3 regions of the Aminobacter aminovorans genome follow, and region 1 is predicted to be linked to each of the others. Evidence: predicted binding sites of a transcription regulator. Region 1 holds the regulator's gene; each other region holds the start of a gene.

Region 1 (7,588 bases):
CGAAGCCGGGACACGCCTTCCGGTAGGCTCTCAAAGACTGTGGAAATGTGACAGTCTGTGGTGGCAAAGACTGCCCTGCCGTTGGGTAGGCGGCTTGATTTCGTTTCCTGCCTGTTGTTTGCCTCGCGCCGGCAAAGGACCGAGGAAACGACCCCTTCAGCGCCAAGCACTGCAACCGTTACAGGGGTGACACGAAACTGTCATGCAACTGTAATAGAGGGGGGCTATTGGCTCACCGGGCGCCGAGGAATGGCGTCATACGAGATACCTCCAACAGGAGCAGGCCCCAATGAAAAAAGCTCTTCTCACTGCGTCGGCTGCTGCCTTCGCGATCGCAGCCTCGGTAGGCTATGCCTCGGCCCGCGACCAGATCCAGGTTGCCGGTTCCTCGACCGTTCTGCCTTATGCAAAGATCGTCGCCGAGCAGTTCGGTGAAACCTTCACCAACTTCAAGACCCCGGTCGTTGAATCGGGCGGTTCGGGCGCGGGCATCAAGGAATTCTGCAAGGGCGTCGGCGAGAACACCATCGACATCGCCAACTCCTCGCGTCCGATCAAGAAGGACGAACTTCAGTCCTGCGTCGACGCCGGCGTCAAGGAAGTCCAGGAAGTGAAGATCGGCTATGACGGCATCGTCTTCGCGACCGACGTCAAGGGCCCGGACTGGGCGCTGACGCCTGAGGACATCTATAAGGCGCTTGCCGCCAAGATCGCTGTTGACGGCAAGCTGGTGGACAATCCGAACACCAAGTGGAACCAGGTCAACCCGAACCTGCCCGATTGGGACATCGCTGCCTACATCCCAGGCGAAAAGCACGGCACCCGCGAAGTCTTTGAAGAAAAGCTCCTGATCGCCGGCTGCAAGAAGCTCGGCGGCGTTGAAGCCGGCAAGGCTTCGGGCCTCGACGACAAGGCTGCGGAAGCCGCCTGCAAGGCCGTGCGCAAGGACGGCAAGGCTGTCGACATCGACGGCGACTACTCCGAGACTCTCGCCCGCATCGATAGCAACAAGACCGGCGTCGGCGTGTTCGGCCTGGCCTTCTACGAAAACAACGCCGACAAACTGAAGGTCGCCACTGTCGGCGGCATCACGCCTTCGGTCGAGACCATCGCCAAGGGCGAATATCCGGTGTCGCGTCCGCTGTTCTTCTACGTCAAGAAGGCACATCTCGGCGTCGTTCCCGGCCTGAAGGAATATGTCGAGTTCTTCCTCGACGACCAGATGGTCGGCCCGGAAAGCCCCCTTGCCGACTACGGCTTGGTTGCTGCTCCGGATGCAGAGCGCGCTGCACAGCGCGAAGCCTTCGGCGCCGGCAAGACCATGTAATCAGTGAACTGCCACGGGGCGGCGGAAAAATCCGCCGCCCCGTGGAATATTCCGCCGACTGTCCCGTTCGGCACAGAGAACCGAATTCACCGAGGCCGGCCCATGTCATTCCTGCTTGTCTTCGCCATCGTACTCGCAATCGGACTGGCGGCCTTCGTGGCCGGCCGGCAAAGGGCGCGTGCGCAGGATGATGGAACGGTCAAGCCGCACTCGCGTGCGCACTATCACGGCTGGTGGGCGTTCCTGACTGGCGTCGTTCCGGCCGTTTTGTTTCTCGCCGCCTGGGATATCGGCGCGAGTGCCTATCTCAACAGCCATATCCATTCGTCCCTGCCGGCCGATGTCGCCGAGGGCACCGTCGCGCATGAAGATCTGGCCGCCGGCCTTGTCAAGAGCCTCGCCAACGGGTTGCGCAAGCTCGACGGCCAGACGCTCGGCGCGCTGCCTTCGAGCTTCGCCGAGCTGCAGCCGATGCTCGCAGCAAAGGGCGTGGCGCTGGCGCCCGACACGCAGGACTACATGATCCCGATCGCCACGGACGCCAACCGCGTCTCCGATCGTCTCGGCATGATCTCCGCCGTCGTTTCGGTCGGCCTCGCCCTGATCGGTGTCGGTTACGGCTTGAAGGGCATAAGCCCCCGCGCCAGGGCGCGCAACAATGTCGAGAAGGTGATGCTGTGGAGCCTGCTCGGCGCCTCGACGCTCGCCATCCTGACGACGATCGGCATCGTGCTGTCGATGCTGTTCCAGACCATCGCCTTCTTCGAGAAGGTGCCGCTGAGCAACTTCTTCTTCGGCACCGTGTGGGACCCGCGTTTCGCCGCCGCCGGTGCAGGCGCCAGCGAAGGCCAGTTCGGCCTGATCCCGCTGCTCGCCGGCACGCTCTACATCGCTTTTGTGGCACTGCTCGTCGCTGTGCCGATCGGCCTGATGTCGGCGGTCTATATGTCGGAATACGCAGCCCCCAAGGTGCGCGCGGTTGTCAAGCCGGCACTCGAGTTGCTCGCCGGCATCCCGACCATCGTCTACGGTATTTTCGCGCTCGTCACGCTCGGACCCTTCCTGCGCGACATCAGCGCAGCCCTGACCGGCGGCACCCCGTTCATCCAGGCGCAGTCGATCCTGACCGCCGGCCTGGTGATGGGGGTGATGCTGATCCCGGTCGTCTCGTCGCTCTCCGACGACATCATTACCGCCGTGCCGCGCGCCATGCGTGACGGCTCGCTCGGCCTTGGCGCTACGCGCTCGGAAACGATCAAGCGCGTCATCCTCCCAGCCGCCTTGCCAGGCATCGTCGGTGCCATCCTGCTCACCGCCTCGCGCGCCATCGGCGAAACGATGATCGTGGTGCTGGCGGCCGGCGTCGCGGCGAACCTTACGCTCAATCCTTTCGAGGCGATGACCACCATCACGGTCAAGATCGTCAACCAGCTGACCGGCGACCTTGAGTTCAATACGCCGCAGACACTGGTGGCCTTCGCGCTCGGCATCACGCTGTTCGCGCTGACGCTGGTGATGAACATCGTCGCCCTTTACATCGTCCGGAAGTACCGGGAGCAGTACGAATGACCGATATTTCGCTCGACACGCTGACCGCCTCGGCTGCCCGTCCGCGCCGCGACATTGGCCTCAAGAAACGCTACGCCGCCGAACGCCGCTTTCGCCTCTATGGCGTGCTGGCGATCGCCATAGGACTGGCCTTCCTGGCTGTGATGCTGACCTCGATCGTCTCAAAGGGCTACACCGCCTTCTGGCAGACGACGGTGACACTGCCGATCAACTTCGACGAGAAGGTCATCGACCCGTCCAACAAGCGGGCGACCGACCCGAACGTGCTGATCACGGCTAACTATCCCAAGCTTGCCGAGACTGCGCTGATCGAGAAGCTCGGCATCGACGCCAACGACAAGGCCGAGATACGCAAGCTCAAGGGCTTCCTGTCCGACAGCTCGCGTGTCCAGCTCAGGGCGATCGTCGCCGCCGACCCGTCGGTGATCGGCACGACGCGCAATGTCGACATCCTCGCCGCCGCAAATCTCGACTCGGCCTTCAAGGGCCAGATCGACCTCGAGGTTCCGGAAAGCCGCCGCAAGGTGTCGGACCAGCAGGTCGAGTGGATGAACAAGCTCAAGGCCGAAGGTGTCATGGCCGAGCACTTCAACACCGGCCTGTTCAGCTACGGCGCGTCGAGCCGGCCTGAAACCTCGGGTGTCGGCGTCGCCCTCATCGGTTCGTTCTACATGATGGTGATCGTGCTGCTTCTGGCACTGCCGATCGGCGTGGCCGCCTCGATCTACCTCGAGGAATTCGCCAAGAAGAGCCGCTTCACCGACCTGATCGAGGTCAACATCAACAACCTCGCCGCCGTGCCGTCGATCGTCTTCGGTCTTCTGGGCCTGGCTGTGTTCATCAACTTCCTCGGGCTGCCGCGCTCTGCGTCCTTCGTCGGCGGCCTGGTGCTGACGCTGATGACGCTGCCGACCATCATCATCGCGACGCGTGCAGCCCTTGCCGCCGTGCCGCCGTCGATCCGCTCGGCAGCACTCGGCCTCGGTGCCTCGAAGATGCAGATGGTGTTCCAGCACATCCTGCCGCTGGCCGCCCCGGGCATCCTGACCGGCACGATCATCGGCCTGGCGCGTGCGCTCGGCGAGACCGCACCGCTGCTGTTGATCGGCATGGTAGCCTTCGTCGCCGACTATCCCAAGACGCCTTTCGACCCGGCGACGGCACTGCCGGTGCAGATCTATATGTGGGCGAACGAGGCCGAGCGCGCCTTTGTCGAGCGCATGTCGGGCGCCATCATCATCCTTCTGATCTTCCTCATGGCGATGAACATCGTCGCCATCGTCCTGCGCCGCCGCTTTGAGCGCCGCTGGTAGGGCATGGACAAGGAGCATCCTGCTATGAACATCATGACCGAAAAATCCCTCGACGACGCGGTGAACGCTGAGATGAACGCCAGAACGAACGAAATCATCAAGATGCGCGGCGACAAGGTGACAGTGCACTATGGCGACAAGCAAGCGCTGTTCGGCGTCGACCTCGATGTCCGCCAGAACCAGGTGACGGCACTGATCGGCCCGTCGGGGTGTGGCAAGTCGACATTCCTGCGCTGCCTCAACCGGATGAACGACACCATCGACAGCGCCAGCGTCGGCGGCAAGATCACTCTCGACAACGAAGACATCTACGATCCCAAGATCGACGTGGTCGAACTGCGTGCCCGTGTCGGCATGGTGTTCCAGAAGCCGAACCCGTTCCCGAAGTCGATCTACGAAAATGTCGCTTATGGCCCGCGTATCCATGGCCTTGCCAAGAACAAGGCCGAGCTCGACATTATCGTTGAGAAGAGCCTGCAGAAAGCCGCCCTGTGGAACGAGGCCAAGGACCGCCTCAACGAGCCAGGCACTGGCCTGTCGGGCGGCCAGCAGCAGCGGCTGTGCATCGCGCGCGCCATCGCCGTCTCCCCCGAGGTGATCCTGATGGACGAGCCCTGCTCGGCGCTCGATCCGATCGCTACCGCGAAGGTCGAAGAGCTGATCGACGAACTGCGCGAGAACTACACGATCGTCATCGTCACCCACTCGATGCAGCAGGCGGCACGCGTGTCGCAGCGTACGGCGATGTTCCATCTCGGCTATCTCGTCGAGGAAGGCCCGACCGACAAGATGTTCACCAACCCCGACGACAAGCGGACGCAGGACTACATTACCGGCCGCTTCGGCTGAGTGAGTTTGCGCCGCCGCACACGAGACGAGGAAGAAATCATGGGCGAACATACAGTCCGGTCCTTTGACGAGGAACTCCAGCACGTCGACCAGCTCATCCGCGACATGGGCGATCTCGCCGGCGCGATGGTGGCAGGCGCCATCCGCGCGCTTCTGTCGTCCGACCAGGCGCTGGCGCAGAACGTCGTTGCCGATGACACGATCATGGATGCCAAGCAGCGCGATCTCGACAATTCGGCGATCACGCTGATCGCCAAGCGCCAGCCGATGGCGCAGGACCTGCGCGCCGTCGTCGGCGCAATCCGCATGGCGGGCGATCTCGAGCGCATCGGCGACCTTGCCAAGAACATCGCCAAGCGTGTAGGCGCCGTCGGCCAGTCGCCGACGCCGCGCAACCTCTCGCATTCGATCGACGCGATGGCGCAACTGGTGCTCGGCCAGGTTCGCGGCGTCGTCGATCTCTATGTCGCGCGCCAGGCCGAGGGCCTGAAGGATCTGCGCGCCGACGACCAGAAGATCGACATCCAGTACACCGCCGTGTTCCGCGAACTCCTGACCTACATGATGGAAGATCCGCGCAACATCACGGCCTGCACGCATCTGCTGTTCTGCGCCAAGAATCTCGAGCGTATCGGCGACCATGTCACCAACATCGCCGAGAACGCCTATTTCGTCGTGACAGGTACGCAGCTGCCGCTGAACCGGCCCAAGGTCGACGAGACCACGACGACGGTTCCGGCCTGAGCATTTCCGCAACCGCATGCGTTTGGCGCGGGGGCGCTGCATAGGTTAAATCAGCGTATGGTCCGGAAGCGACCATGCGCCAGGACAAGGTATAGCCGATGATCGCTCCCAAGGTCATGGTCGTCGAAGACGAAGAGCCGCTGGGCGTGCTGCTTCGCTACAATCTCGAATCCGAAGGTTACCAGGTCGAGGTCGTCACGCGTGGCGACGAGGCCGAGATCCGGCTCCAGGAAAACGTGCCCGATCTTCTGGTGCTCGACTGGATGGTGCCGGCGCTGTCAGGCATCGAACTGTGCCGCCGGCTCAGGATGCGGCCAGACACCGAACGCCTGCCGATCATCATGCTGACCGCGCGCGGCGAAGAGAGCGACCGCGTGCGCGGGCTTTCGACCGGCGCCGACGACTATCTGGTCAAACCGTTCTCGACGCCGGAGTTCATGGCGCGCGTCAAGGCGCTGCTTCGCCGGGCCAAGCCCGAGGTGCTGTCGTCGGTGCTCAAGGTCGGCGACATCATGCTCGACCGCGAGTCGCATCGGGTCTACCGCAAGAAGAGCGAGATCAAGCTCGGCCCGACCGAGTTCCGCCTGCTCGAATTCATGATGCGGCATCCGGGCCGGGTGTTCTCACGCAGCCAGTTGCTCGACAATGTCTGGGGCGAGACGATCTACATCGACGAGCGCACCGTCGACGTCCATGTCGGACGCCTGCGCAAGGCGGTCAACAACGGCCGCATGCCCGACGTGATCCGCACCATCCGCGGTGCCGGCTACGCGATCCGCGAAGACTAGAGACCACGCCTTGTCCGTTTCGCCCCAGGCTAGGCGCCGTCGGTATCGGCGCGGCGTGGGGCGGTGCCTGCGGCAAAGATCTCCTGATCGACGGCAAGCAGGGCGCGCATCATCGCGCCTTCCCGCTTGAGCGGAACCTCGTTGGGTTCGGTGTCGAACGAGATCGCTTTCGAGTGCAGCCCGCCTGCCGTCTTGGCGATGGCTGCGCGTACATGCGGCTCCATGATGTCGAAGGCCGTTGCGCCGACGCCGACGAAGGCGAGGGGGGCGGGGTCGAACAAGGCGAACATCGAGCCTAAACCGAAGCCGATCGCCTCACCGGCCTTGCGGAAGGCCTCGCGCTCGGGACCGTCATGGTCGCGGGCGGCGTCGGCAATCGCTCTGATGTCGTCGTCGGACAGGTCGGCCAGAGGCTCGGCATTCTCGTCGCCAATTCTGGCGTTGCGCCAGATGGCGTAGTTGCCGGCATAAGCCTCGATGCAGCCGCGGCGGCCGCAGCGGCAGAGCGCGCCGTCCGGTCGGTGGACCATGTGGCCGAACTCTGCGCCCGACGATTGCGTGCCGGTAAACAGCTCGCCCTTGACGACCAGGCCCATGCCGATGCCGTGCGACAGAAGGATGGCGATGAAATCGTCGCGATAGCGCACCGGGTCGCGCCAACGCAGCGCTTCGGCGATCATGTTGCAATCGTTTTCGACCGACACCGGTACGCCGAATTCCTTCTCGAACCGGTCGGCGAAAGGCAGGTCGTCATGCTCGGTGATCGGCGACCACAACAGCTTGCGCGAAGCGGCATCGGTGATGCCCTGGACAGCCATGGCGATGCGCAGCACCGGCCCGCCGGAAGCAGCAGCATCGTCGATCAGGCGGCGGATCATGGCGCTGCACTCGTCGAGCAATGCCTCCGCGGTCATCTTCTGGGTCACCAGCCGCTTCGTTTCCTCTGCGGTCGTGTTGCCGGCATAGTCGATGACGGCGGCCGACAGGCTGTTGAGCGA
Region 2 (7,588 bases), 1.1 Mb from region 1:
TGGGAGTTGCAGGAAAGTGAGGAGCGCTTCCGCGGCCTCATCGACGCGCTTGGCGACCTTGTCGTCCACCGCGACCGCGACGGCCGCATCGTCTATGCCAACAAGGTATTCGCCGAACTCATCGGCCAGGACCCGCGCGATCTCGCCGGCCGCACGCTGGCGGAACTCGGCGTCGATGTCGGCGTGGTGCCGGACGCCGCCTTTTCAGACGGCGAATGCCTGAGCTCCACCGATGTCGGCATCCGCTCCAACGGCGTCGTGCGCTGGTTCTCCTGGATCGAGCTTTCTGTACGCGACAAAGCCAGCAATGCGGTGTCGCACCGGGCCATCGCCCGTGACATCACCGCCCGCAAGCGCGCCGAGGCGGCCCTGATCGGCGCCCGCGAGCGCGCCGAATATGCCAGCCAAGCAAAGTCGCGCTTCCTGGCAACCGTAAGTCACGAAATACGTACGCCGATGAACGGCATCATGGGCATGGCCAAGCTGCTGCACGACACTGAGCTGTCGCCCGAGCAGCGCACCTATGTCGGCGCCGTTTCGACCTCGGCCAGCGCACTGCTGGCGCTGATCGAGGATCTGCTCGACTATTCCAAGATCGAGGCGGGCCGCTTCGATCCCGAGCCGCAGCCGATGTCGCCGCGCGAAATCGCCGACAATGTCGTCGAGTTGCTGGCGTCTCGCGCCTTCGCCAAGGGCATCGGGCTCGGGTGCCATGTCGCGCCCGCTGTGCCGCAGATGATTTCGGCCGATCCGGGCCGCGTCCGCCAGGTGCTGCTCAACCTGATCGGCAACGCCATCAAGTTCACCGATGCCGGCGGCGTCCGTCTCAACGTCGCGCGGACTGGCGACGATCATCCGGGCAAGATCCGCTTCACCGTGACCGACACAGGCCCTGGCCTGCGTGCCGAGGACGTCGAGCGCATCTTCGAGGAATTCGAGCAGGCCGACGGCACCTCGACGCGGTCGCATGGCGGCGCCGGGCTCGGGCTCGCCATCTCCAAGCGTCTGGTCACCGCCATGGGCGGCACGATCACCGTCTCCAGCCAACCCGGCGAAGGCTCGGAATTCACCTTCGAGCTGCCGGCATTTGGCGCGACCGACACGCCCCAGACCAATGCCGATGCGCTGGCCGGACGGCGCGCCGTCATCCTGTCGAAGAACACCACCGAGGCGGAGGCGCTGGCCGAAACCATCCGCGCCCATGGCGGCCGCGCCGACATTGCGGTGACGCCCGAACAGGCCGCCGCCTTCGCCGAAGGCTGCAACGCGCTGCTCGTCGACGCCGCACTGGAAGATAATGACGGCCGTATGCTGAAGCAACTGCGCGAAAACGGTTTCGCCGCCAGCGAGGCGGTCACGCTGATTGCGCCGACCGACCGCGGATTGCTCGGCGAACTGCGCGCCAGCGGCTATGCGACCTTCCTGGCCCGGCCGGTGCGCGGCGAGACCCTGCTGCGAATTCTGCTGGCGAAACAGGGCGTCGTGCCGGGCAAGCCGCAACTGGCGAGCCGGCGCACAGCGGCCAAGCCCGCGAATCGTCCGCAGCTTCGTGGCCTGTCGGTACTGATCGCCGAGGACAACGACATCAATGCCATGCTCGCCCGCGCGGTGCTGGTGAAGGCAGGGCATCGGGTCGACGTCGTCAACAATGGCAAGGCCGCCGTCGAGGCGGTGACCGGAGCCAGTCGCAAGCGGCGCTACGATGTCGTGCTGATGGACATGCACATGCCCGTAATGGACGGATTGGACGCGATATCGGCCATCCGCCGGCATGAAGAGCAGCATGGAATGGCTGCCGTGCCGATCATGGTGCTGTCGGCCGACAGCCAGGAAAAGACCCGCCACGCGGTGCTCGCCCATGGCGCCAGCGGCTTCGTCACCAAGCCCCTCGACCCCGATGTCCTGATCAATCTCGTCGAGCAGCGCGCCGCCGCCTGAACTAGATAAGTGTGATTTTCCTAGCCGGCTACCCGACGTTGCTTGCCCGGCCAGACTTGCCGCGACAGGTTGATCACGATACTGTCACAATCCTGTAGCACCGACACCGTATCCCCGCGCCAGGAGGGATGGCTCGAAGGAGAATCACCCGTGCATACAGCCTTGCCGGACAGTGACACTCAGAAAGCCAACGGCGCCAAGGTGACAGTGCCTTCCAAACCTTTACTGCCAGGGACACCGCTCGGACGGATCGGTACACTTGAGGTTCGCCTCGCCCGGGACGAAGCGGAAATCGCCGCCGCCCAGGAAGTGCGCTACCGTGTGTTCTTCGACGAACTCGGCGCCAGGAAGCAGGCGCTGCATTCGATCGAGCGACGCGACGCCGACCGGTTCGACGACATCTGCGATCACCTGCTGGTCTTCGACACCTCGATATCAGGCCCCGAGCATCGCCGCATCGTCGGCACCTACCGTCTGCTGCGCCAGGAGCGCGCGACGGAGGCCGGCGGCTTCTATTCCGACGATGAATTCGAGCTGAACAAGCTCATCGCCCGACATCCGGGCCAGCGCTTCCTCGAGCTCGGCCGCTCCTGCGTGCTGCCCGAATACCGCTCCAAGCGCACCATCGAGGCGCTTTGGCAAGGCATCTGGGCCTATCTGAACCGTTACGACATCGACGTCATGACCGGTTGCGCCTCGTTCCACGGCACGGTGCCGGCGGCGCATGCCGAGGCGCTGACCTATCTGGCCCATCATTGCCGCACCAGCGCGGATTGGGACGTGCGGGCGGTGGTTGGGCGCTATTGCGCCATGGACCTGATGCCGATCGAAGCGGTCAACGCCAAGTCCGCAATCGCCGCGATGCCGCCGCTGATCAAGGGCTACCTGCGCGTCGGCGCCAAGATCGGCGATGGCTGCGTCATCGACCATGACTTCGGCACGACCGACGTCTTCATCGTCATGCCGGTGAAAGAAATCGGCGCCCGCTACATCAACTATTATGGCGGCGAAACCCAGCGCTTCGCGGCCTAGGTGCTGTGAGCGACGACCTCCGGCCTGCCTTCAACAAGCTGCGCGCGGCGGCTGATGGGCTGGCGGAGGTGGTAGAGGGGACCTCCTACGGCACGCCGTCGCTTCATGTCCGCAAGAAATTCCTCTGTCGGGTCAAGGATGCGGACACGGTGGCGGTGATGTGTCCGCTCGAGGAAAAGGAGATGCTCATAGAGGCCGACCCGCATCTCTATTTCGAGACCACCCACTATAAGGGGTGGCCGGTAGTCCTGGTGCGCATCCACGACATCCCGCCCGATCAACTGAGGACGCGGCTCGAACGCGGCTGGCTGATGCAGGCACCAAAGAGCCTGCTCAAGGCACGGCAAGCGACCGGTTGATCCCAAGGGGCGAGACACTGATGGCAGGTGCCCAGGAGCTTGGGAGAACAGACACCGGATCGCGGATCATAAAGGCAGCGCCTGACGTCATCTACCGGGCGCTGATCGAGCCTCAAGCCGTGGCAAGCTGGCGTCCGCCGCAAGGCATGCGTGGCGAAGTCCTGGCCTTCGATGCGCGCGAGGGCGGCATTTTCCGCATGGCCTTTATTTATGAAGGCGACAGCGGACACGGCAAGACCACTGATAATGCCGATTTCTTCGATGGCCGGTTTGCCGAGCTGACGCCCGGAAGGCGGGTCGTCGAGCTCATCACGTTCGAATCGGAAGATCCCAATCTTGCCGGGACGATGCGGATCGTGACGACGCTGGGGCCGGTCGACGGTGGCACACGGGTCACCGTCAGCTGCGAAAACGTGCCCGCCGGCATCGGCCAGGACGACCATCAGCAGGGCATCGCCTCGTCGCTCGAAAATCTGGCGGCCTTCGTCGAGGTCTGAGCAACGGCTGCCGATGGGGCGGCTTCTCGATCAGCCGCAGGTTTCCGCGGCAAGCTCGTTCAGCCGTTGCTCCCTCAACGCGTCCGCAATGTTGGGCATCAGTGCCAGGCAGACCAGCACGCAGATGCCGGCGACCAGCAGCCACAACGGTTTCCTGAACTGCCGGCCGTTGAGCACGGCACCGGCGCCGTAGATGGCCAGTCCAAGCAGGCCAAGGAACAGCACCAGGCCCGGGCCGTCGCAGTCGATGCCGCCTCCGCCCCACACCTTGTATTCGTTCGCCGGCAACAGCCCGAGCACGACAATGGGCAGGCCGACAACAAGGGCGGTATAGCCAAGGATGGCAGCGAGGTGGCGCGGCTGTTTCCGCTCGATCATGCCACCCCGTCCCGGCGCGTTCGACCCGTCATTGCCGCCCTGATGGCACTGGCATGGCGCGAGTGGCAGGGGTCGGCTGCGCGTCTGGCGCCTCCTCGCCAGCCGTTACCCCGATCGCGTCGATCCGGGCCTCGCCCTGGGTGATCAGCCGGGCGCCGCGCTGATTGCGGGCGTGAATCCACAGCCAGTTGATGGCCACGCTGAGCCGTGCCCGCGAACCGATGAGGAAGTAGATGTGGGCGATGCCCCAGAGCCACCATGCCAGCGCTCCCTTCAGCTTGATCCAGCCGAAGTCGATGACCGCGCGGCGCTTGCCGATCTGTGCGAGACTGCCCTGATGGCGGTAGTGGAACCGCCGCGGCGCGGCATCACCGCGCAGCCGCGCCTTGATGGTGGCGGCGACGTGCTGGCCTTGCTGCTTGGCGGCGGGCGCGATGCCGGGCGCGGGTTTTCCGTTCGGGTCGTTCACCGTCACGGTGTCGCCGATGGCGAACATCTCAGGATAACCTGGAACCGTCAGGTCAGGCATGACCTGGAGACGTCCTGCCCTGTCCGCCGGGGCGCCGAGCCACTCGGCGGCGGGCGATGCGCGCACGCCGGCGGCCCAGATGATCGTCTTGGTCGCCAGCCTGATATCGCCATAGGTGACGCTGTCGGCATTACAGTCGGAGACGGCGCGGCCGAGCTCGACTTGGATGCCAAGCTTGCGCAGCGAGCGCAGCGCATATTCGGAGAGGTCGTCGGGGAAGCCACCAAGTACACGCGGCCCGGCCTCGATCAGTACCACCCGTGCCCTGCCCGTATCGATGTTGCGGAAATCGCGCGGTAGCGTGTCGCGCGCCAGTTCGGCGATCGTCCCGGCCATTTCCACCCCGGTGGGTCCGGCGCCGACGATGACGAAAGTCAGCAGTGCCGCCTGCTTTTCCCGATCGGTCTCTCGCTCGGCGCATTCGAACGCCACCAGAATGCGGCGGCGGATCGTCGTTGCGTCCTCGAGCGTCTTCAGGCCGAGCGCAAAGGGCTCCCATTCGTCGTGGCCGAAATAGGCATGCCGCGCGCCCGTCGCCAGCACCAGGCTGTCATAGGGCACTGTCTCGCCACCTTCGAGCAGGACGTGGCGCCGCACGGCATCGACGCCGGTGACGCTGGCCAGGATGGTCGTCACCTCCGGCCTGTTCCAGACAAGCGAGCGGATCGGCCAGGCGATCTCGGAGGTGGCCAGCGAGGCCGTCGCGACCTGGTAGAGCAGCGGCTGGAACAGGTGATGGTTGCGCCGGTCGATGAAGGTGATGCTGACCGCAGCACCCGCCAGCCCCTTGACGACCTCCAGCCCGCCGAAGCCGGCGCCGACGACCACTACGCGATGCTGCATCTGACCTGCCCTCTGCTTCGTCGGCACATAGTAGAACCAGCTTCGCGGACAGGTATAGGGCCTGATATCTCAGGGAATATCTTCGGGGCGGCGGCCCGGGCGGCTGCGATAGGCCGGAAAGGTCCAGCCGAACTTCAACGCGCCGCCGCGCACCATGAAGGCAGCGACAAAAGCAACGACGGTTGACACTTCAGGCGGCAAATCGGCGATGTCGGCGAGCGTGTAGATGCCCGCTCCCACCATGGCCGCCGAGACATAGATTTCAGGCTTGAGCAGGACCGAGGGCTCCCCGGCAAGCAGATCGCGCAGGATGCCGCCGAAGGTCGCCGTCAAAAGCCCCATGACGATGGCGACCGTCGGCGATGCGGTCGCCGCCAGCCCCTTGGCAGCCCCGATGGCGGCGTAGGCGGCCATGCCGAGCGCATCGAGCCAGAGCAACAGTTTGTAACGGGATTCGACCAGATGGGCGGTGAAGAACACCCCGACCGCGACCGCGGCACAGACCAGCACATAGGCCGGGTTGATCACCCAGAACACCGGGAGCCCCAGGATGACATCGCGAACTGTGCCGCCGCCGATGCCGGTAAAGCTTGCCAGGAACAGAAAGCCGATGACGTCGAGTTGCTTGCGCGATGCGGCAAGCGCACCAGTCGCGGCAAACACCGCCACACCGGCATAGTCGAGGTAGAGCAGTGGGCTCATTCGAGCGAACAGGCAGTAGTGAGTAGCGAATAGGAGAAAAACAAAGCAGCCCCCGGTTTGGGGGCCACTTTACTGATCAAATCCCGGTTCGCTAATCCCTATTCGCTATTCGCTTCTCAGGCGTCTTTTTCAGCCTGTTCGTTGACCGGGCCGGGCTCGGCCGGGGCATCTGCGACTTGCTTGGGGCCACCCTTGGCGATTCCTACCATGGCCGGGCGCAGCACGCGGTCGCCGATGGTGTAGCCAGATTGGGCGACATGCACGACCGTGTTGGCGGCGACGTCGGGGTTCGGCACTTCGAACATCGCCTGGTGGAAGTTCGGGTCGAACTTTTCACCAAGCGGATCGAGCTTGCGGACACCGTGACGCTCGAGCGCCGACAGCATCGAACGTTCGGTCACCTCGACGCCCTCGATCAGGCTGGCCAGGCCAGTACCGCCTGATGTCTTGGCTTCGTCAGTGACAGCCTCGATCGCACGGCGCAGATTGTCCGAGACCGACAGCATGTCGCGGGCGAAGTTGGCCACCGAATAGGCACGGGCATCCTGCACGTCGCGCGCGGTGCGGCGACGCAGGTTTTCCATCTCGGCAGCAGCGCGCAGGGCGCGATCCTTCAGCTCTTCATTTTCCTTCAGCAGCCTTACGAGGGCTTCATAGTCGCCTTCGACGCTGCCTTCGATCTTGTCGGCCTGGGCCTCGGCAGTCGCGGCCTCATCGAGCGCGCGTTCGTCTTTTGCCTGATCGCTCATCGCCATTTCCCGTTGTTTGGACACGTTCTAAGTTGTGCCCGATATCGAGGTTTGGGTGTCAAAAATCAAGGGGCAAGGGCCGCCGGGACGGGATGCCGCGCCTTTTGGGCGCCATCATCTGCGGTACAGGCAGCGCCGGCCATTCAATGTTAATTCAAGTTTTACCATACAAGCCGACCATGTCTGCGGCGGGCAAGCAATCTGGGAACCATTTGCATCTGGCGCGAGTTTTGCCAGCGAACACAGGTTTCAATCATGTCCAGCGCACGTATCACCAAGACAGCAGCCAAGGTCGCAACGAACATCAGGCGAGAGCTTGCGTCCGAAAGCAATCTGCGCGTCCTGGAAGCGCTGCCTGCCTTCCAGGCAGACGAACAGCTGCCAAAGAAGCTGCGCCGCCTGCTCGACAGGCTCGATGCCGCCGAGCATGACAAGCCGCTTCGCAAGATGCTTGGCAGAAGCTAGCGCGCCGGACGTTTCCGTCCAGGCTTTCAGCTATTTCATGTCGCGCTGCGGCGCCAGGAATACTTCGCACCTTCCGAAGGCGTTGCCGCAGGCTTG
Region 3 (7,588 bases), 950 kb from region 1:
CAGCTGACAAGGCCGAATAGGGCATGCCGGAATGCGGCGCACTTTTCTGAACACGCGCCGCGCACCTACCGGCAAATTTCCCGATGACCACATGAGAAAAACGCGGAGCGCAGATGCGCTTCGCCTTCTGCTGCTGGCCAGCCTGACGCTGGCTCTGCATGCGACAGCGGCGATTTCAGGCGATGCGGCTCCCGCAGGGCTTGCCACCGAGCGCACCGACCTCAATCCCAAGGACAAGGCGCGCGTCGAAAAGATCGTCCGGCCGACCACCGATTTCACCAAGCCCGAGCAGTTCGAGCGCATGCAGGGCGGCGCCGGCACCTCGGAAAAGCGTGTCAATCAGGATGCGTTTTCACAATCCTCGGCCAACATCACCTTCGAGGAGGAAGGCACCTTCAAGCTGGGCAACGGCATGTTCCGCAAGCTTTGGGTGTCGTCGCCGTCGTCGACGCAGGCCTCCGACGGGCTCGGGCCGTTGTTCAACGCCCGCGCCTGCCAGAGCTGTCATCTCAAGGACGGCCGCGGCCATCCGCCGGAAGGCAGCAGCGACGCAACCTCGATGTTCCTCAGGCTTGCCCGCACGGCGGAGACGGCAGAGGAAAAGGCCGCGATCGCCGAGCGCAAGGTGCTGAATTTCCCCGATCCGGTCTATGGCGGTCAGTTCCAGGACCTTGCCGTGCCCGGCCTCAAAAGCGAAGGCCGGATGGTGATTTCCTACCAGCAGTTTCCGGTCCAGCTCTCTGACACCATGACGACGCTGCGCTGGCCGATCTATTCGGTGACCGACCTCGGTTATGGTCCGATGGATCCGAAGACCACCCTGTCGCCACGCCTCACGCCGCCGATGATCGGCCTTGGCCTCGTCGAGCAGATCCACCCCGCCGACATCCTTGCCAATGCCGATCCCAACGACAAGGACGGCGACGGCATATCGGGCAAGGCCTCGATCGTGCGCGACCACAAATCAGGCGAACTGACGCTCGGCCGCTTCGGCTGGAAGGCCTCGGCGCCGTCGATCCGCCAGCAATCGGCCGATGCCTTCGCCGGCGACATCGGCATCTCGACGCCCGACGTGCCCAAGCACTGGGGCGACTGCACCAAGGGCCAGACGGCATGCCTGGAGATGCCCAACGGCGTGCAGGAGCGGCTCGGCGGCAGCGAAGCCCCCGACCCGATCATGGATCTGGTCACCTTCTATTCGCAGAACCTGGCGGTGCCGGCCCGGCGCGACATCGACGACCCGCAGGTGCTGCGCGGCAAGAAGATGTTCTACGAAGCCGGCTGCGCTTCCTGCCACACGCCGAAATTCGTCACCCGCCGCGACACCCCCAACAAGGCGCAGTCGTTCCAGCTGATCTGGCCCTATTCCGACTTCCTGCTGCACGACATGGGCGACGAACTCGGCGACGGCCAGCAGGTCGGCGACGCCGGCGGAAACGAATGGCGCACGCCGCCGCTGTGGGGCATCGGCCTGACCCATACCGTCAATGGCCACACCTTCTTTCTGCATGATGGCCGGGCCCGCAACCTCAGCGAGGCGATCCTCTGGCACGGTGGCGAAGGCCAGACGTCACGCGACCACTTTGCCGCGCTGCCGGCGCAAGACCGCGATGCGCTGGTCAAATTCCTGGAGTCGCTGTGATGGCTGGACGTTCCCTGGCTGCTGCCCTCGCCTTCTGCCTGTTCCTGCCTTCGACCGCCACCTCCGCCAGCGAGGCGTCGGCCAAGGTGATCGCCGATGCCATCGACGGCTTCATCCGTCCGGCATACGGCCGACTGGTCGAGACGACAGCCGAACTCAGTAAGTCGATGATTACACTTTGTGCAACGCCGTCGACCGACACGCTTGCTGCAGCGCGCGCGTCATTCGCACGCACCACGGCGACCTGGTCGGAGGTCGAGATCATCCGTTTCGGGCCGATCACCGAACAGAACCGGCTGGAGCGCCTGCTGTTCTGGCCCGACCGCAAGGGAACCGGGCTGAAGCAGGTGCAGTCGGCCCTCGCCGACAAGGATGCCACCGCCACCGACGCAGCCACGCTGAGCCAGAAGAGCGTTGCCATGCAAGGGCTCGGTGCGCTGGAATTCGTATTGTTCGGCACCGGCGCCGACGAGCTCGCCGGCAACTCGGCCGCCTATCGCTGCGCTTATGGCAAGGCGATTTCAGGCAACATCGGGGCCATCGCCTCCGACGTCGATGCCGGCTGGCGCGACGACAATGGCTTCGCCAGCCAGTGGAAGAACCCCGGTGCTGGTAATCCGCTCTACCGCGACGACAGCGAGGCCCTGACCGAACTGCTCGAAGTCTATGTCAACGGGGTCGAACTGGTGCGCGACGTGCGCCTCAACGGCTTCTTCGGCAAGAATACCGCGTCCGACAAGCCGAAGCAGGCGCTTTATTGGCGCTCGGAAGGCACCGGCGCCTCGCTGGCCGGCAACATATCAGGCATGGAAGCGCTTTTCGCCGCTTCGAAATTCGGCGAGCTGGTGCCGGCCGACGAGCGCTGGGTTGCCGAGTCGATCGGCTTCGAATTCACCAATGCGCAGGCGGCGGCGGCCGCCGTCACCGGCCCGATCGATGCGGCCCTTGCCGACCCGGCCAAGCGCGAGAAGCTCGGCTATTTCGCGCTGGTAACGTCGAGCCTGTCCGAGCAGTTCGGCACCAGGCTGTCCGGGGCCCTCGGCCTGACCGCCGGTTTCTCGTCGCTCGACGGCGACTGAGGAGGCAGGACGATGCGCACGCCGCTGTTCGACCGTCGCGATTTCCTCAAGGCAGCTGGCGCGGGCTTCGTGCTTTCGCTCAGCCCGGCCCGGCGCGCGTTGGCGCTCGAAACCGACTCAATGTTCGCCACGACTTACCAAGCAAGGACTGGCGAGTATGGCGTGGCGATCCTGTCCGAGGCCGGCAAGATTCTGCACAGCGTCACCCTGCCCGAACGCGGTCACGACGTTACCTTCGATCCCATCTCGCGCAAGTCGGTGGTGTTCGCGCGCCAGCCCGGCACCTTCATGCTGTTCTTCGACCACACCGGCAAGGACGCGCCGCTGACCATCCCGAGCATCGCCGGCCGGCACTATTACGGCCACGGCGTGTTCTCGCCCGATGGCGCCCTGCTCTATGTGACCGAGAACGACTTCGACAACGCCGCCGGCATGGTCGGCGTCTATGACGCCCGCGACGGCTTCCGCCGCCTCGGCGAATTCCCGACCCATGGCGTCGGACCGCATGAGCTGATCCTGCTCGGCGACGGACGCACGCTCGCCATCTGCAATGGCGGCATCGAGACCCATCCGGATTTCGGCCGCGCCAAGCTCAACATTCCGACGATGAAGCCGTCCTTCGTGCTGGTCGACCGCGTCTCAAACGATCTCATCGAGAAACACGAACTGCCTGAAAAACTTCACCAATTGTCGATCCGACACATGGACATCGACGCTGAGGGTACGGTCTGGTTCGGCTGCCAGCACGAGGGTCCGGCGAGCGAGAAGCCGTTGTTGATCGGCCGTGCTGCGCGTGGCAAGGAACTCGAGATGCTCGACATGCCCGAGGGCATCCTCGGCGGTTTCCGCAACTATATCGGCTCGGTCGCAGCCAACCGCGACGCCGGGCTGATCGCGGTATCCTCGCCGCAAGGCAACGCTTGGGCGATGATCGAGGCGAAGACGGGCAAGGTTGTGGCAAAGAACGATCTTGTCGAGGTTTGCGGACTGGCGCCCGACCGCCACGGCTTCCTCGCCACGACAGGCGCCGGCCTGGTCGTCGAGCCTGACGGCAAGCAGACCGAGGATCCCGAGCATGTCTGGGACAACCACATGCTGCGCATCGACCTGGGAAATACGTAAGCTTTTGCTTACCTAAATAAGACCTGACACGTCAGAGAAGGCGACGGCCTTGCGCAGCACCGCAAGGAAGCGTTCGCCGGCGATCTCGGCCGCACCGCTGTTGTCGATCGCCACATGGCCGGGGCCGCTGAGATCGTGCGGTGCGGTACGTGCGAGGCGCGCCAACACTTCGCCGCGCGATTCACGTCCGCGCGCCGCAAGCCGCGTGGCGAGTATCTCAGGCGATGCGGTGATTTCGACGACGGCGATATTGGCGTAGCGCTGGCGCAACGCCGGGATGACCCCGCGCGAGGTGTTGGCGACGACGACATGACCGACCGATATGGCATCGTCGACCGAAGCCGGAATGCCGTAGCGCAGTCCGTGTGCTTCCCATGACAGCGCGAAAGCGCCCGAAGCCTCTGCCTCAATGAAGGCCGCGTCGGCGAGTGTGTCGTGATCCTCGGTGGCAGCGTCGCTGTGGCGAGTGATGACGCGGCGGGCGAATTCGACGTGATCGTCGTCGGTCAGGCGCGCGCGGACATAGGCAATCAGCGTGTCCTTGCCGGCACCGCTGGGGCCGACCACCGCGACGAAGACGCCATTGCGGACAGGCGAGCCAAGGCGGGTCAGTTCACGCTCGATCAATGCTGAAACCATCATGCGACGTCATTTCCTCCTAGCCAGAACCCCCGCCCTGGCGGCGCCGGCCCTTTTCAGCTCGGCGCATTGAACATCTCCAGCACCGCGCTGTCACGCTCCATGGCTTGGACCAAGGGGCGGACGGCGGCACTGCGATGCCAATAGGCGATTTGCATGACGGAATGACGAAACGAGATGCGGAGCGGCAAATCCACCCCGCATCATGCTTCAGGCGACCTTGTCGCGGACCTGATAGTCTTTGATCGCGGCGAAGCGGATCATCTTCCAGCGCTCGGCCTCATAGTTGAGCGAGAACTCGTGCTGGGCGAGGAACACCGGGTCGTTGTCGAGATCGCGGGCGATGTCGCCGCGATGGCTTTCGATGAAGCGGTGCAGGTCCGCCTTGTCGTCGGCATCGATCCAACGGCAGATCGAAAAACGCGCCATCTCGAAGTCGACCGGCAGCGTGTATTCCACCGACAGGCGCTCCTTGAGCACGTCGATCTGCAGCGCGCCGACGACGCCGACGATGGCCGGCGAGCCGTCCTCGGGCTGGAACAGCTGGACCACACCTTCCTCGGCCATCTGGTGCAGCGCTTCCTTGAGCTTCTTGGCTTTCATCGCGTCGCCGAGGCGGACGCGGCGCAGGATCTCAGGCGCGAAATTCGGCACACCGCGGAACAGGATGTCCTCGCCCTCGGTCAGCGTGTCGCCAATGCGCAACGTGCCGTGATTGGGGATGCCGACGACGTCGCCGGCATAGGCCTCGTCGGCGGTGATACGCGAACGGGCGAAGAAGAACTGCGGCGCCGACAGGCTCATCTGCTTGCCGGTACGGACCAGCTTGGCCTTCATGCCGCGCTTGAGCTCGCCCGAGCAGACGCGGACGAAGGCGATGCGGTCGCGGTGGTTGGGGTCCATGTTGGCCTGGATCTTGAAGACGAACGACGTCATCTTCTCTTCCGTCGCCTCGACCTTACGCGCGTCGGCTTCCTGGGCGCGGGGTGCGGGGCCAATGTCGCCGAGCGCCTCGATCAGGTCGCGGACGCCGAAGTTCCTGAGCGCCGAGCCGAAATAGACCGGCGTCAGATGCCCCTCGCGGAACGCCTGCAGGTCGAACGGACGGCAGGCCTCGCGGGCAAGCTCCAGTTCCTCGATGAAGGCCGGGCGTTCGTTGTCGGGCAATAGGCCGGCGGCGCGGTTGGAGTCAGGGCCATGCACCGGCGTCCGCTCGGCCTCGGCGTCGCCGCGGCGCACCGCGTTCTGGGCGAGGTGATAGGTGCCGGAGAAAGTCTTGCCCTGGCCGATCGGCCAGGTGATCGGGGCGGTGTCGAGCGCCAGCTTTTCTTCGATCTCGTCGAGAATCTCGAAAGTGTTGCGCGCCTCACGGTCCATCTTGTTGACGAAGGTGATGATCGGGATATCGCGCAGGCGGCAGACCTCGAACAGCTTCAGCGTGCGCGGTTCGATACCCTTGGCGGCGTCGATGACCATGACCGCGCTGTCGACAGCCGACAGGGTGCGATAGGTGTCGTCGGCGAAGTCTTCGTGGCCCGGCGTATCCAGCAGGTTGAAGACGTTGTCGCCATACTCGAAGGTCATGACGGAGGTTACGACCGAAATGCCGCGCTCGCGCTCGATCTTCATCCAGTCCGAGCGGGTCTGGATCTTGTCCTTCTTGGCCTTGACCTCGCCGGCGAGCTGGATCGCGCCGCCGAATAACAGCAGCTTTTCGGTCAGCGTCGTCTTGCCGGCGTCAGGGTGCGCGATGATCGCGAAAGTACGGCGGCGCGCCACCGCCTTTTCGATGTCTTCAGCCATCGGGGTTTCCTTGTGATGGCGGGCTTCTAACAGCCGATGCCGCGCCTGTCGAGGAATTGGAACGATGCGGGGCGTTCAGGACATCCCTCCCCCCTTGTGGTGAGGAATAGAGGGTGGGGTACGCCGTAGAGCGGAGCTGTTCGCAAGTTCACCCTCCCCCACGGGGGAGGGGCAGGCGTGAGCGTCGCGCCTACCCCTTCAGCTCGAAGCCGCCCTCGGCCACGGTCTCGCCATTGACGATCAGCTCGATCAGGTGATGGCCGGGATAATGCTTGCGCGTGGTGAAGTCACGTACCGCCTGGCTGATCGAAAGCTCCTTCTGGCTGCCCGGCGGAAGGTTGATCTCCTTGAGCTTGAACACCTTCTTCGAGCTGCCGCCGCTTTTCTTGACATAGTGCACGGCATAGTCGACCACCAGCTGCTGCACGGTCTCGGCGGTCGAGGCAATGTTGGCCTTCAGCGTAATGCGGCCGCCGAGCAGGATCGCCGCCGGCTGGATCGCGAAGGCCTCGACACGCACCATCGGCTTGCCCGTGGAGCCGATCGCGCCAAGCGCGCGCGGGTCGCCCTTCTTGATCATCGTGCGCAGCGCGTGCTTGACGATCCAGGCAGTGTTCCTGTCGTCCATGTCCCATGCCGATATGTGGTCGATCACCCGGTCGGGATGGTCCTTGGAAATGTCGTTGAGGTGGTTGGCCACCGACTTGCGCACATAAAGGCTCGGATCACTGCGCAGCGCCTCGAGGATCGGCGCCGTCGGCGACGGATCCTTGATCAGCTGCTTGAGCTGGAACGACCACGGCAGCCTTGGCCGCGAACCCTCGCTGGCCAGGCGGCGCACATGCTCGTTGTCGTCGAGCGCCCAGCCACGCATCACCTGCAACGTGCCGTGGAAATCCCTGGCCAGGAAATGACGGATGGCGAACTCGGCCGAACCGAAGCGGGTGAAATAGCTCAGCGCCTGCATCGACAGGTCGAAATGCCCCTTGCCGTAAAGCGCGACATATTCCGACAGAACGATTGAGGCGAAGCCGTGCTGGATTCGCGGCGCTAGCTCGTGCAGCACATCGACGGCATTCTCGAAACTGCCCGGCAGTGCTCCGTGCAGGCTGGTTGCCGTCTGGCGCAGGCGTTGCATGATGCCGAGATCGTCGAGATTGGCGGTTGCCAGCGCCATGAACTTTTCCGCATCGAAGGCAGCAGAAATGGAAGCCGTCTCTGTGGCGATGTGGCGAAGGCGCTCACGGTCGAAGATTTCCTTGAGTGCCGGGGCGGCTAGCGTCTGGTCTTCCGTCATCGATCT

The links. The regulator PhoB, encoded in region 1, activates phosphate uptake and scavenging genes when phosphate is short. The targets are predictions, from matches to a motif close to TGTCATNNANCTGTCAT.
Region 2: a site for PhoB is predicted at 2,000-2,016, ahead of olsB (l-ornithine N(alpha)-acyltransferase). Genes of this name have one in related genera too.
Region 3: a site for PhoB is predicted at 4,639-4,655, ahead of phnN (phosphonate metabolism protein/1,5-bisphosphokinase (PRPP-forming) PhnN). Genes of this name have one in related genera too.

Annotation. Positions count from the first base shown of each region.
Region 1 is NZ_UFSM01000001.1:1,383,784-1,391,371, forward strand. It holds gene DY201_RS06830 (PstS family phosphate ABC transporter substrate-binding protein) at 290-1,327, shown strand; gene pstC (phosphate ABC transporter permease subunit PstC) at 1,430-2,896, shown strand; gene pstA (phosphate ABC transporter permease PstA) at 2,893-4,209, shown strand; gene pstB (phosphate ABC transporter ATP-binding protein PstB) at 4,234-5,058, shown strand; gene phoU (phosphate signaling complex protein PhoU) at 5,098-5,802, shown strand; gene phoB (phosphate regulon transcriptional regulator PhoB) at 5,901-6,590, shown strand; gene DY201_RS06860 (ROK family protein) at 6,620-7,588, opposite strand, start outside.
Region 2 is NZ_UFSM01000001.1:237,422-245,009, forward strand. It holds gene DY201_RS01210 (PAS domain-containing hybrid sensor histidine kinase/response regulator) at 1-1,938, shown strand, start outside; gene olsB (l-ornithine N(alpha)-acyltransferase) at 2,089-2,970, shown strand; gene DY201_RS01220 (MmcQ/YjbR family DNA-binding protein) at 2,976-3,329, shown strand; gene DY201_RS01225 (SRPBCC domain-containing protein) at 3,350-3,826, shown strand; gene DY201_RS01230 (hypothetical protein) at 3,857-4,204, opposite strand; gene DY201_RS01235 (NAD(P)/FAD-dependent oxidoreductase) at 4,233-5,576, opposite strand; gene DY201_RS01240 (trimeric intracellular cation channel family protein) at 5,646-6,278, opposite strand; gene grpE (nucleotide exchange factor GrpE) at 6,395-7,027, opposite strand; gene DY201_RS01250 (hypothetical protein) at 7,283-7,492, shown strand; gene DY201_RS01255 (DUF934 domain-containing protein) at 7,528-7,588, opposite strand, start outside.
Region 3 is NZ_UFSM01000001.1:434,302-441,889, forward strand. It holds gene bfr (bacterioferritin) at 1-20, shown strand, start outside; gene DY201_RS02135 (di-heme oxidoreductase family protein) at 92-1,642, shown strand; gene DY201_RS02140 (imelysin family protein) at 1,642-2,721, shown strand; gene DY201_RS02145 (DUF1513 domain-containing protein) at 2,734-3,843, shown strand; gene phnN (phosphonate metabolism protein/1,5-bisphosphokinase (PRPP-forming) PhnN) at 3,856-4,485, opposite strand; gene DY201_RS02155 (peptide chain release factor 3) at 4,693-6,285, opposite strand; gene DY201_RS02160 (DNA alkylation repair protein) at 6,476-7,582, opposite strand.